Regions from separate parts of the Pantoea sp. SGAir0184 genome, predicted to be linked through region 3. Evidence: riboswitches for the same ligand, from Rfam matches in the RefSeq annotation. Region 3 holds a riboswitch; each other region holds the start of a gene.
The links. Region 3 has a riboswitch for thiamine pyrophosphate ahead of thiM (hydroxyethylthiazole kinase). Riboswitches for the same ligand answer to the same signal wherever they lie in the genome.
Positions count from the first base shown of each region.

Region 1: linked by a shared signal. The riboswitch ahead of thiC (phosphomethylpyrimidine synthase ThiC) and the one ahead of thiM (hydroxyethylthiazole kinase) in region 3 are both predicted to bind thiamine pyrophosphate.
Region 2: linked by a shared signal. The riboswitch ahead of C1N60_RS21940 (FAD-dependent oxidoreductase) and the one ahead of thiM (hydroxyethylthiazole kinase) in region 3 are both predicted to bind thiamine pyrophosphate.
Region 4: linked by a shared signal. The riboswitch ahead of thiB (thiamine ABC transporter substrate binding subunit) and the one ahead of thiM (hydroxyethylthiazole kinase) in region 3 are both predicted to bind thiamine pyrophosphate.

Region 1 covers NZ_CP028050.1:3,921,864-3,925,302, reverse strand. Annotated here, with positions in the region: gene thiE (thiamine phosphate synthase) at 1-195, opposite strand, end outside; gene thiC (phosphomethylpyrimidine synthase ThiC) at 195-2,117, opposite strand; TPP riboswitch at 2,208-2,308, opposite strand; gene C1N60_RS18555 (Rsd/AlgQ family anti-sigma factor) at 2,461-2,967, opposite strand; gene nudC (NAD(+) diphosphatase) at 3,056-3,439, shown strand, end outside.
Region 2 covers NZ_CP028051.1:395,318-398,756, forward strand. Annotated here, with positions in the region: gene C1N60_RS21930 (glycine zipper 2TM domain-containing protein) at 1-91, shown strand, start outside; gene C1N60_RS21935 (6,7-dimethyl-8-ribityllumazine synthase) at 247-684, opposite strand; TPP riboswitch at 850-969, shown strand; gene C1N60_RS21940 (FAD-dependent oxidoreductase) at 1,096-2,040, shown strand; gene thiS (sulfur carrier protein ThiS) at 2,024-2,221, shown strand; gene C1N60_RS21950 (thiazole synthase) at 2,225-2,983, shown strand; gene C1N60_RS21955 (HesA/MoeB/ThiF family protein) at 2,994-3,439, shown strand, end outside.
Region 3 covers NZ_CP028050.1:1,579,569-1,583,007, forward strand. Annotated here, with positions in the region: gene ahpF (alkyl hydroperoxide reductase subunit F) at 1-941, shown strand, start outside; gene C1N60_RS07305 (hypothetical protein) at 994-1,191, opposite strand; TPP riboswitch at 1,538-1,634, shown strand; gene thiM (hydroxyethylthiazole kinase) at 1,668-2,453, shown strand; gene thiD (bifunctional hydroxymethylpyrimidine kinase/phosphomethylpyrimidine kinase) at 2,450-3,250, shown strand; gene fbaB (class I fructose-bisphosphate aldolase) at 3,397-3,439, shown strand, end outside.
Region 4 covers NZ_CP028050.1:3,497,263-3,500,701, reverse strand. Annotated here, with positions in the region: gene thiP (thiamine/thiamine pyrophosphate ABC transporter permease ThiP) at 1-1,104, opposite strand, end outside; gene thiB (thiamine ABC transporter substrate binding subunit) at 1,080-2,066, opposite strand; TPP riboswitch at 2,113-2,206, opposite strand; gene sgrR (HTH-type transcriptional regulator SgrR) at 2,277-3,439, opposite strand, start outside.

The sequences.
Region 1 (3,439 bases), 1.9 Mb from region 3:
CAGCCGCGCGCCGTACTGTTTGCCCAGGGCGATGGCATCGCGAACTGCGGCTTCAATCTGGCGATCATCGCCATCTTTGATGCGCAGCTGGAGGGTGCGCACGCCGGCTGCCAGCAGGCGTTCAATCCACAACACGCTGTCGACAACCGGATAGAGCCCCAGTTTTGGCGCGGTGGCAGGGAAGGCTTCAGTCATCATTTTTCCTCTTTCAGGGCATCGGCGGCGTGATACAGCTCGCCGCCACGGCTACGGAAGGCATCGGACATTTGCGCCATGCCCAGCGCTATCGGCTGGGCTTCCGCCTGCTGGCGGGCGGCAAATTCGCGCACTTCCTGGGTGATTTTCATTGAACAGAATTTGGGGCCGCACATGGAACAGAAGTGGGCCACTTTGCCGGATTCCTGCGGCAGAGTTTCGTCGTGATAGGCCCGCGCGGTATGCGGGTCGAGCGCCAGATTAAACTGATCTTCCCAGCGGAACTCAAAGCGAGCTTTCGACATGGCGTTGTCGCGGATCTGCGCGCCGGGATGGCCTTTAGCCAGATCGGCAGCGTGCGCGGCGATCTTGTAGGTAATCAGCCCCTGCTTAACATCCTCTTTATTCGGCAGGCCAAGGTGCTCTTTCGGCGTGACGTAGCACAGCATCGCGCAGCCAAACCAGCCGATCATGGCGGCGCCAATCCCGGAGGTGAAATGATCGTAGCCCGGCGCGATATCGGTCGTCAGCGGGCCCAGCGTATAAAACGGCGCTTCATGGCAGTGTTCCAGCTGCTCGGTCATATTGCGGCGGATCATCTGCATCGGCACGTGACCGGGGCCTTCAATCATGACCTGCACATCATATTGCCAGGCGATTTGCGTCAGCTCGCCTAAGGTACGCAGTTCGGCAAACTGGGCTTCGTCGTTGGCGTCCTGAATCGAGCCGGGACGTAAACCATCACCGAGCGACAGCGCGACATCATAGGCGGCGCAGATTTCACAGATTTCGCGGAAATGCTGGTAGAGGAAGTTTTCCTGATGATGTGACAGGCACCACTTCGCCATGATGGAGCCGCCGCGCGACACGATGCCGGTCAGCCGTTGTGCGGTCATCGGCACATAGCGCAGCAGCACGCCCGCGTGAATGGTGAAGTAATCAACGCCCTGCTCAGCCTGTTCCAGCAGGGTATCGCGGAAAATGTCCCAGTTAAGATCTTCTGCAATACCGTTGACCTTTTCCAGCGCCTGATAGATTGGCACCGTGCCGATCGGCACCGGACTGTTGCGCAAAATCCACTCGCGCGTTTCATGGATATAGCGGCCGGTCGACAGATCCATCACGGTATCTGCCCCCCAGCGCGTGGCCCACACCAGTTTTTCCACTTCCTCTTCAATCGACGAACTTACCGCCGAGTTGCCGATGTTGGCGTTGACCTTCACCAGAAAATTGCGGCCGATGATCATCGGCTCCGATTCGGGGTGATTGATGTTGGCAGGAATGATGGCGCGGCCGCTGGCCACTTCGGCGCGTACGAATTCGGCGCTGATATTCTCTGGCAGCTGCGCACCAAAGCCGTGGCCGGCGTGCTGCTGCAACAGCGTTGCACTGCGGATACGCTCACGTCCCATGTTTTCGCGCAGCGCGATAAACTCCATCTCCGGCGTGATGATGCCCTGACGCGCATAATGCAGCTGCGTGACGCGGCGACCCGCTTTGGCACGGCGCGGCAGCGGCAGGTGTTCAAAACGCAGATGATCCAGCCCGTCATCTGCCAGCCGCTGCTGACTGTAGCTTGAGCTGAGTGCGCTGATGGTTTCGCTGTCGTTGCGTTCGGCAATCCAGCCGGCGCGTAATTTTGCCAGACCCTGATGCACATTAATGGTCGCGTGGGGATCGCCATAGGCACCGGCAGTGTCATACACCGGTATCGGTTCATTTTCTGCGTATTGCGGATGATCTTTGCTGCCGCCGGTGTGCGTCGGGCTGAGCTGAATTTCGCGCATCGGGACGCGGATATCCGCGCGGCTGCCGCTGATCCAGATACGTTTGGAGTTAGGGAAGGCGGTTCCCTGGAGCGAATCGATAAATTTTTGCGCCTGCGCGCGTTGTTCACGACGTGAGGTTTTAGCATCAGACATAGCAAGTTTCCTGAAAACAAGGGGAAGCTGCTTGTCCGGAGTCCGGAAGGAGTAACAGAAACGGTGCGGGCGCCTGACTGCACCGTGCTGATCACATCTACTCTTGTTCCCTTCGCAGGTACTAACCTGATCAGGTTCCGCGGATCCCGAATTAACGGTCTCAGCCCCTAAGGGCACTCCGACAAGTTTACGTTTTACGCGATAAGCGACTTTACTGACTGTTGCACGCTGCGCTTATATCGCAAAGTTTGATTGTGTATTGTCGTTAAAAAAGACAATAAAAAAGCCCATTCAGCATAAAAGGGCTTTTCCTGAATAACAAGTCTTTTACAACTGCAGCGGTTCAGGCCGGACGAGCAATGGTGCTGTCATTGGCCACCGGCGGGCGCGCCAGCTGGTTATCCCAGGCGAGCTGAATCAGTTTGTCTTCCAGCGTAAAGCGTGACTCCAGCGCTTCGCCCACTTCTGACAGCGCCTGCTGGAAATCCACGCAGTTGTCGTCATTAATGGCCTGTTGCAGATGGCTGTCATACAGTTGCATCAGACGTTCAGTATTGCCTTCCAGCGCCGGATAGATCTGCGCCGCCGCAATCATCGGGCTGTCGCCGGACATCTCGCTGATGATGCGCTCGTAAACGCTGAAGTGGCCGGTAGAGAGATAGTCCACCAGACGATGGCAAAACGCATCCAGCGCCTGTTCATCCAGCGCGGTCAGCGCTTCTTTGTTCGGCTTCATGCCAATTAACTCGTAATAGGTGACGAGCAGCTGTCGACGGGCGCGCAACCATGAGTCGACTAATTCATTACCGCCACCTACACGCTCGGTCAGGTTATCTAACTGGGTAAGCATACGGGGCTCCAGGTGAGTTATAGTTGTTTATTACACACTTAACATCAGGATTTCAGCGTGCCATTTGACGCTAAGGACAACGATTAAGATGCAACGTGAGATCTCAAGCGTAGACGCTGGCTGGTGGATTGTCAGCTCTGCGCAGAAACTTTGGTTGCCGCAAGGCGAGTTGCCGCATGGCTTATCCGGCGAGTTTGGCCTGACCGGCAGCAGCGGCAGAGTGATTGGCGAGTGGCAGGGCGAAAACGTCTGGCTGGTATGCGAAGCGCGTCCGGACAATATGGCCTCGGTGCGCCAGCTGATTGACGAAGATGTCGGTCTGTTTCAGCTCGCCGGGCGCGGCGTGCAGCTGGCAGAGTTCTACCGTTCGCATCGCTGGTGCGGCTATTGCGGTCATGAGATGCAGCACAGCAAGCGCGAATTTGCCTGCCTGTGCAGCCACTGCCGCGAGCGCTACTACCCGCAAATCGCC
Region 2 (3,439 bases), on a different contig from region 3:
AGGCGGCGCCGTTCTGACCGGCGGCAGCACCTTCGGTACCCTCGGCGGCGCGGCTATCGGCGGCCTGATTGGTCACGAAGTCAGCCGTTAATTCCACCGCTACTCAGGATTTCGCCAGCCGGAATGCTGGCGAAATCATTTCACTTCATAACCTGCCGTCAATAGCCCCGCGTTGAAATATTCATCGGCCAGAAATTTCTTTATTTAATCCGGCCATCAATTATTACCGCTACCGCTTAAAAAATATTAATCGATCTGTAGCTGATGAATCATCAGAGCGGCGCGTGCGGCTTCTTTGCCTTTTTTAATAAAATGTTCGGTATAAAACGCTTCAATCGCATCGACCGGCTGAAAATTGTGCGGAGTGAGTGATACCGAAAACACCGGAACATTGGTGGCGAGCTGTACATTCATCAGGCCATCGACGACGGCCTGCGCGACAAAGTCATGGCGATAGATGCCACCGTCGACCACCAGCGCGGCGCAGACAATCGCATCAAATTTGCCGGTTTCGGCCAGGCGTTTAGCCAGCAGCGGCATTTCAAACGCGCCGGGTACGTCATAGCTTTTTAATGTATTTTCGACGCCTTGTTCGGTCAGTTCCTGCTCAAATCCCACCAGCGCGTTGTTCACGATCGCCTGATGCCATCCTGCTTTAATAAAAGCCACACGAAACTTATTCATAATGCTTCCATGATTAGCTGAAAAATTTATAAGTGAATAATAAAAAAGTCTTTTTTATCATCTGCCCGCTATCCGTCTGGTATACCATATGTTGCAATTTTGATCCACAACGCGGGCAGCGCAGTTAACGTGCTGCTTGACGCCAGCCAGCGCCTGCAATACAAATAGACGCGTCGGGGGAGTCTCGCCTGAGAGACTGAGAGGCTAATAGCGCACTGCGCGGCTTAGCGACCCTTTGAACCTGACCCAGTTGATACTGGCGTAGGAAGACTGACGGCTCATGTGCAAAGCCGTCTGGCGCAAAGGCGAGCCCGATCGCTGGCGTCGATTCCCTTCACCTGTATCTGCGGGTCTCAGTTATCACTGAGAGGCCGATGTGAATTTCCCAGATTATTTACCGGAACGTGATTCATGAGCCGCTGGAGCGTGCTCGGTAGCGGCGTGTCCGGGCTTTGTGTTGCCACGCTACTGGCTGAGCGCGGCGAAACCGTCGAGGTCATTGATGATGAAGCGCGTCAGCCTGCCTCGTGGTTTGCCGGTGGCATGCTGGCGCCGTGGTGTGAAGCTGAAAGCGCGCCAGCCGACGTAATTACCCTCGGCCAGCATGCTGCGGCATGGTGGCAAACGCGCGTCAGCAGCGTGGTGCATCAGGGTACGTTAGTGCTGGCACCGCCGCGTGATAACCCGGAGTTAAACCGCTTCGCGCGCATGACGACGGCGCATCAATGGGTTGATCCGGCGTCGCTTGAACCGGCGCTGGAAAACCGGTTTGCGCGCGGACTGTTTTTCCCGCGCGAAGCACATCTCGATCCGCGCCGTGCGCTGGCTGAACTGCGTGACAAACTGCTGCAGCGCGGCGTCCGCTTTGATGCGCGCCAGCCATCGGGCCGGATCATCGACTGTCGCGGTATCCATGCCAGAGCGCAGCTCTCCGGCCTGCGCGCGGTGCGTGGGGAAATGCTGATCCTGCAGAGTCATGAGGTGTCATTTTCCCGGCCGATTCGTCTGCTCCATCCGCGTTTTCCCTGTTATCTGGTGCCGCGTCGCGACGGCCACTTCATGCTCGGCGCCACCATGATCGAAAGCGACGATGCCAGCGCTATCAGCGCGCGCGCCATGATGGAACTGCTCAGCGCGGCCTACACCCTGCACCCGGCGCTGGCGGAAGCGCGCGTCAACGAAAGCGGCAGCGGTCTGCGTCCGGCATGGCCGGCTAATCTGCCGGAAATCCACTATCACAACGGTATTTTTTATCTTAACGGCATGTATCGTCACGGTTTTCTGCTGGCACCAATGATGGCAGAACAGCTGATGCAGCGCCTGTCCGGGGAGGTTAGCCATGAATATTCAGCTTAACGGCCGCACCATCAGCACTGAGGCCAGCAGCCTCAGCGAATTGCTGATCGAACAGCAAATCGATGCGGTCTGTGTTGCCACCGCCTGCAATGGCGATTTTGTGCCGAAAAGTCAGTATGCCAGCCTGCAGTTGCAGGAAGGCTGGCAGCTGGAAGTCCTGTCACCGATGCAGGGAGGCTGAGCGATGTTTTACGATTTTACACCGCAGTCACGCTTGCTGCTCGGCACCGCAGGCTACCCTTCACCGGCGATTTTGCAGCAGGCGATCGCCGCATCCGGCAGTGAAATTATCACTGTCAGCCTGCGCCGCGAAGGCACGGCGGGCGCGGCTTTTCGCGAGCTGCTGACGGGCCTGAATGTGCGCGTGCTGCCCAATACCGCTGGCTGCCACACGGTCAAAGAGGCCGTCACCACCGCGCACATGGCGCGCGAGTTGTTTAACACGCCGTGGATCAAGCTGGAAGTGATTGGTCATGCCGACACGCTGCAGCCCGATCCGTTCGCGCTGGTCGAAGCGGCACGCATTCTGTGCGCCGACGGCTTCCAGGTGTTTCCCTACACCACGGAGGATCTGATTGTCGGTGAAAAACTGCTGGCCGCCGGCTGTGAACTGCTGATGCCGTGGGGCGCGCCCATCGGCTCCGGCCAGGGACTGCGAAATATTGACGGGCTGCGGGCGATGCGAGCCTGGTTCAGCGATATTCCACTGATCATTGATGCCGGCATCGGCGCACCGTCACAGGCAGCGCAGGCTATGGAGATGGGCTTCGATGCCATCCTGCTCAATACCGCCGTGGCGAAAGCGGGCGATCCGGTGGCGATGGCGCGCGCGTTCAGCCAGGCGATCGCCGCCGGGCAGGGCGCGCGCGATGCCGGGCTGATGGAGAAGCGTGATATGGCCGTGGCCTCAACGCCGATCTTCGGCCTCGCTAACCTGAACTAAGGAGCGCGCAATGGAACGCTACCAACGCCAGATGATGCTGCCGGAAATTGGCGTCGTCGGGCAGCAGAAACTGGCTCGCGCCCGCGTGCTGGTAGCCGGTGCCGGTGGGCTGGCCGCCACGCTGCTGCCTCAGCTGACGGGCGCGGGCGTCGGTCAGCTGTGCCTGTACGATGATGATCAGGTCGCGCTGCATAACCTGCATCGCCAGACGCTGTTCACCCTGCAGGATGTGGGTCGCAGCAAAGCTGTGGCGGCGCAGCAGGCTTTGCAGCAGCGCAATCCTGAGGTGCAAATCGAAGCGGTGCCCGAGGCGCTGAGCGCCAGCAATATCGCGCAGGCGCTGACGGGGTGCGATCTGGTGATTGATGCCGCCGATAACTTCGCGGTGACTTACCAACTGTCTGATGCCTGTTTCCAGGCAGGCATACCGCTGATCAGCGCCTCGGTGCTGGGTCG
Region 3 (3,439 bases):
GTGACGCCTATGAAGTGCTGATCGTCGGCAGCGGCCCGGCGGGCGCTGCGGCGGCCATCTACTCGGCGCGTAAAGGCATCCGTACCGGCCTGATGGGCGAGCGCTTTGGCGGCCAGGTGCTGGACACCGTTGACATTGAAAACTACATCTCCGTGCCGAAAACCGAAGGGGCGAAGCTCGCCGGTTCTCTGCGTGCGCACGTTGATGACTATGACGTTGACGTGATCGACACCCAGAGCGCCATCAAGCTGATTCCGGCAGCGAAAGAGGGTGGCCTGCACGCCATCGAAACCGCTTCTGGCGCAGTGCTGAAATCACGCAGCATCATCATTGCTACCGGCGCACGCTGGCGCAACATGGGCGTTCCAGGCGAAGAGCAGTATCGCACCAAAGGTGTTACCTACTGCCCGCACTGTGACGGCCCGCTGTTTAAAGGCAAACGCACGGCGGTGATCGGCGGCGGTAACTCCGGCGTTGAAGCGGCCATCGATCTGGCCGGTATTGTCGAGCACGTTACGCTGCTGGAGTTCGCCAGCGAAATGCGCGCCGATAAAGTGCTGCAGGATAAACTGCGCAGCCTGAAAAACGTCGATGTGATCCTGAACGCGCAGACCACCGAAGTGAAAGGCGACGGCAGTAAAGTTACCGGTCTGACCTACATCGACCGCAATAACCAGACCAGCCACGAACTGGCGCTGAGCGGTATCTTCGTTCAGATTGGTCTGCTGCCCAACACTAACTGGCTGGAAGGCGCGGTAGAGCGCAACCGCATGGGCGAGATTCTGATCGACGCCAAAGGCGAAACCAGCCTGAAAGGCGTATTTGCCGCCGGCGACTGCACCACGGTGCCGTACAAGCAGATCATCATTGCCAGCGGGGAAGGGGCTAAAGCGTCACTGAGCGCGTTTGATTACCTGATCCGCACCAAACCGGCTGAATAAGTTTTGCGATAGCCACGCAAGCGCCCTGCAACCTGTGTTGCGGGGCTTTTTTTTAACCCAGCCAGCGACGCGCCTGTTCATCGCTGATATCGCGATAATAAATTTTATGGATGCGCTCGCCGCAGCGTTTGCATTCGGCTTCGAGGTACGTGGAGTACCGGTAACGGCCGCCGGGGGCAACGGCGCCTTGACGGGAAATGGTGATATTGTGCCAGTGGTGCGCGTGCGGAAGAAAACTGAATAAAGTCATTAGCGATTCCGGGTGAAGGTGAAACAGCGGTCTTCAAATCCGGAAGGGAATTAGGCCGTGTTACGCCGCCGGCCGGTTTGATATTAATCAAGTTGCGCGCTTTCTTTTGTTTATTTCCCGCATACTGCCCCGGCAGATTAAATTAACTATCCTGATGAATTTTAGGGCTTTTGGGAAAATTGATCTCCGTCGAATTGTTTATATTTTCCTGATGATCAAAAAATTATGAAAATTGATGGCGCACGTATTTTTGCTTATCGTTGTCCGGCAAAAAAAAGTGCCCCTGCCGCAGGATTTACAACTTTAAGCTGACCCTTTATGCTGTGAAGGCACGTCTGACACGGACGTGCATGACTCGGGGTGCCCTTCTTTGTGAAGGCTGAGAAATACCCGTAATACCTGATCTGGATAATGCCAGCGTAGGGAAGTCAGATGCCTGACCGCATTCGCCTTCCTGATTGCCGGTTGGGAGCCTTATGACACAGCCTGACCCTCTTTCCCCGGCGCAACTCGCGCACTCTCTGCAACTGCTGCGGCAGCAGGCACCGCTGGTGCACTGTATGACCAACGACGTGGTGCAAACTTTTACCGCCAACGTGCTGCTGGCACTGCAGGCTTCGCCCGCGATGGTGATTGATGGCGATGAAGCGGCGCAGTTTGCCGGTTTTGCCGATGCGCTGCTGATCAACGTCGGTACGTTAACCCGTGAGCGCCGCGATGCGATGCTGGCGGCGGTACAGGCCGCTAACCAGGCCGGCACACCGTGGACGCTCGATCCGGTGGCGGTAGGCGCGCTAACCCTGCGTACGGAATTCTGTCAGCAGCTGCTGAGCCTGCGACCGGCGGCCATTCGCGGCAACGCTTCAGAGATTCTCGCCTTAGCCCACCAGGCCACGGGCGGACGCGGTGTGGATAGCGTGCATCAGGCCGATGCCGCACTGAACGCCGCGCAGCAGCTGGCGCAACGCTGCACGACTATCGTTGCGGTAACCGGCGAAGTCGATTACGTCACCGATGGCCGCCATACGCTGGCGATTCCCGGCGGCAGCCCGCTGATGACGCGCGTGGTCGGCACCGGTTGTGCGCTATCCGCCGTAGTCGCGGCGTGCAGCAGCCTGCCGGGCGAGCGTATCCAGCACGTGGCAGCGGCCTGCCGCTTGATGTCGCTGGCCGGTGAGCAGGCCGCGCGCAGCGTGGCAGGGCCGGGCAGCTTCGTCGCCGCTTTTCTCGATGCGCTGTGGACGCTGGAGGTGGCGGCATGAAACGCATCAATGCATTGACCATTGCCGGCACCGATCCCAGCGGTGGCGCGGGTATCCAGGCGGATCTGAAAGCCTTTTCCGCGCTCGGCGCGTACGGCACCAGCGTGATTACCGCGCTGGTGGCACAGAACACCCGCGGCGTGCAGTCGGTGTATCGCATCGAACCGGCATTTGTTGCGGCGCAGCTCGACTCGGTGCTGAACGACGTGCGCATTGACGCCGCGAAAATCGGTATGCTGGCGGAGACGGCGATCGTCGAGGTGGTGGCAGAGAAGCTGAAACGCGCCAGCCTGCCGTTTGTGGTGCTGGATACGGTGATGATTGCCAAAAGCGGCGATGCGCTGCTGTCGCCCGATGCGGTAGCCAGCATTCGTGAACGGCTGCTGCCGCAGGTATCGCTGATCACGCCCAACCTGCCGGAAGCCGCGGCGCTGCTGGGTTGCCGCATGGCGCAGGACGAGGCGAGTATGCTGCAGCAGGGCGATGCGCTGCTGGAACTGGGCTGCGAAGCGGTGCTGATGAAGGGCGGTCATCTCAGCGATGCGGAAAGCCCGGACTGGCTGATCACCCGCGCCGGCCGCCAGCGCTTTACCGCGCCGCGCGTTAACACCCGTCATACGCACGGCACCGGCTGCACGCTGTCGGCGGCGCTGGCGGCATTGCGACCGCGCCATGCGGACTGGGCGGGCACCGTAGCGGAGGCCAAGGCCTGGCTGCAGCAGGCGCTGCTGCACGCCGATTCGCTTGAGGTCGGCCACGGCATTGGGCCGGTGCATCATTTCCATCAGTGGTGGTAGGGCGTAACGCCAGATTGCCGTTTTTTCACTGCGTATCCGTCTGAAAAATGGAGTCAGCAATTTGCCAGCCTGGCGCGTTTCGGTCCAGGCTGTGGGGGCGAATCGGCAGGTGCCGGTTCTTTTCCAGCCATTTATCAGGAGCGAACATGACGGACATCGTACAGTTATTGGGTAAAGAGGCGGATACGC
Region 4 (3,439 bases), 1.9 Mb from region 3:
CGCGGCACAGCGATGCTGGCGCTGACGCAGTTCGCGGCTGCTCCACAGCAGCATCATGGTCAGCAGCACGCACAGCACACCGGCACCGAGTGCGATGCGCAGCGACGTCCACGTCGCCTGCCACAGCGCGGGCTGTTGCAGCGCGCCGGCAATGCCGCCGCGTAAGCCGTCGACCAGCACCGCCGCCAGCGGTGGCAGCAGTAACAGCAGCGCCAGCGTAATCAGCAGCGTATCCGCGACGCGTGCGCGCCAGGAATCCTGCGGATCGCGCCAGCCGCGCACCGTCTGGCTACCGGCCGGAATCGCTTTACTGAAGCGCTGACTGAGCAGCACCAGCAGCAGACAGCAGCCAAGCTGCAACAATGCCAGCAGCGCGGCGCGGCCGGGATCGTAATCAAAGCTAAGTGCCTGATAAATGGCCAGCTCCAGCGTGGTAGCCTGCGGACCGCCACCCAGTGCCAGCACGGTGGCAAAACTGGCGAAGCACAGCATAAAGATCAGCGCCGCCGTTGGCAGCAGCGGACGCCGCAGCCACGGCCACTCCAGCAGGCGAAACAGCGACCAGCCGCGCAGACCGAGCTGCGCCGCCAGCTGGCGCTGCTCGCCGGGAATGCTCTCCAGCGCCTGCAGCAGCATGCGCGTCGCCAGCGGCAGATTAAAGAACACGTGCGCCAGCAAAATGCCCTGCAGGCCGTAAGGCGAGAAGTGATAGTCGATACCGACGGCAGCGCACAGCTGCGCCAGCCAGCCGCTGCGCCCATAGACGCTCAGCAGACCGAATACGGCGACCAGCACCGGCAGCACCAGCGTCATGGCGCACAGGCGCAGCAGCAGGGTGCGGCCGGTAAAACGGCGGCGATAGAGCGCGCGGGCCAGCAGAATGGCTGGCAGCACCGAAAGCAGCGCTGACAGCAGCGCCTGTTCAAAGGAGAACGCCAGCACATGGTGCAGATAGCTATCGCTGAGCAGCGCGCGCCAGTCGGTGGCCGGCGCGGCGAGCAGCAGGGCACCGAGCGCCAGCAGCGCGACCGCACACAATAGCAGTGCGCTAAGCGCTCCGGGCAGCAGCCAGCCGGGCATCAGCGGCTGACGGCGCGCTGCCACGCGCTAATCCACGCCGCGCGATGGTCGGCCACCTCTGTCGGGGTGTATTGCAGCGCATTCGCGGGCACCGGTAACGCCTGATAACCGGCGGGTAAATCGCTTTTGATCACCGGATACATCCAGTTGCCGGTGGGAATGGTGCTCTGAAACGCTGGCGACACCATAAACTGCATGAATTGCTGCGCCAGCTGCGGCTGTTTGCTGCTGGCGAGCTGCGCGCCCACTTCTACCTGCAGATAGTGACCTTCGCTGAACGGCGCGGCGGCGTAGTTATCCTTTTTTTCTTCAATAAGGTGATAAGCCGGCGAGGTGGTGTAGCTCAGTACCAGATCGCTTTCGCCTTTGAGGAACAGACCATAAGCTTCGCTCCAGCCTTTGGTGACGGTCACGGTTTTGCTGGCCAGCTTCTGCCAGGCCGCCGGCGCGTCATCGCCGTACACTTTCTGCATCCACAGCAGCAGACCGAGTCCCGGCGTGCTGGTGCGCGGATCTTCATAAATCACCCGCCATTTTTTCGGGCTTTCGACCAGCTCCTTCAGGCTGTGCGGCGGATTCTTCAGCTTGTTTTTGTCATAAACGAACGCGAAGTAGCCGTAATCAAACGGGATAAAAGTGTCATTGTTCCAGCCGTCCGGCAGTTGTAGCCCGCGGGTATCCACCGTGCTTTTGCTGAACAGGCCGGTTTTTTCCGCCGCCTGAATCAGGTTATTGTCCAGCCCCAGTACCACGTCGGCCTTGCTGTTCTTTCCTTCCATACGCAGGCGATTAAGCAGCGATACGCCATCCTCCAGCGCCACATAGTTCAGCTCACAGCCGCAGCGGGCCTCAAAGGCTTTTTTCACTGCCGGACCGGGGCCCCAGTCGGCGGCGAACGAGTCGTAGGTATACACGGTGAGGACGGGTTTGGCCGCCAGAGCTGGCGCAGCGATCAGCAGCAACAGGGGCAGAACTTTATTTAACACTTTGCGTTCCTTAAGGAGAAGGTAAGGTTGCGTCGCAAAGGATCTGAGGGCGGAGCATCTCAAATCCCTACGCCGGTACGAGCCGGATCAGGTTCGACGGGTCTCTCTCAGCCAGTTAACCGGCACCCCGTTGAGAACGACATATTCTAGACATTTACAGGACAACGCGAAAGGTTCACCTGCCGGTCGTGTTGTCCGATGCTGCCCTTTTTACAGCTCCGGCGGGGCGAACCAGGCAGACTTGAAGTCAAACCAGCCGAGCGTGTTCAGCCGCACGCCACGCATGCTGCGCTGGCCCTCCAGCAGCAGCCAGTGATGAAACAGCGGATGCAGATAGTCGCTGTTTACCAGCTGTTTGCTCCACTCCGCCAGCGGCAGCGCTTTCTCTCGCCAGCGCGCGGCGTCGGCCTGCCAGTCGAGCGGGATACAGTGATGCATCAGCGGTAGCTCGTAGAGCTGAGCGAACAGGGCGTAGTCGAGCGGCAGGGTAAAGTTGACGCTGCCCAGCCAGATGTCACTCTCGCCCGCGCCGTCGAACCAGCTTTCGTAGCTCACTTCACGGGTAATCAGCTCAACGCCCTGCTGCGCCAGCAGTGGCCGCAGCGCATTGGCGATGCCCTCGTGTTCGACGTGGTGGCTGTACCAGCTGAGCGTCAGCTGGGTCACGCCGTCGGGCTTGTGGGCTGGGGTGATATCGCGCCGATGGTGCCAGCGCGGCAGCAGGCCATAAGCCGGGAACCAGTATCGCTGATAGCCGACGCCGGCATGATTGAGCAGCGCGATAGGGTTAAGCAGATCGCTCACCCAGCGGCGGAAACCGGCATCGCGCCCGCGTTCAGAGCGCTGATCGAACAAAAGAAAATAGCAGCCCTCTTCGAGGCGACTCTCTTCCGATTTTTCGTCGTCGTTTTCGCCTTCCAGTTTTACACCGGCGTAGACCAGCTCATCGCTGATCTCCGGCAGCACCCAGATCGAGACATCATCAATCAGCGCGCGGTAGCCGAAGTAGTCATCAAACGCGGCGATTTTCAGCTGGGTTTGCTGATTGCGCACCACGCTGTACGGACCGGTGCCAATGGGCTGACGGGCGAAGTGGCGCAGCGTCGGCCACTCACGCGGCAGAATCATGGCGCTGACGCTGGCCAGCAGCCACGGCAGCCAGCAGTCCGGCTGGCTGAGATGGATATCCAGCGTCCACGGCGCCGGCGAGTGCAGTTGGTCGATGTGCGAAAACAGCGGCTGGCTGCGCACCCGCTCCAGCGAGGCGATGACATCCTCCATCTCCAGCTCGCGACCATGATGAAAGCGGATTGCCGGCCGCAGGAAGAAGCGCCAGTGCAGCGGAGAGGTTTGCTGCCAGTGATGGGCAATGT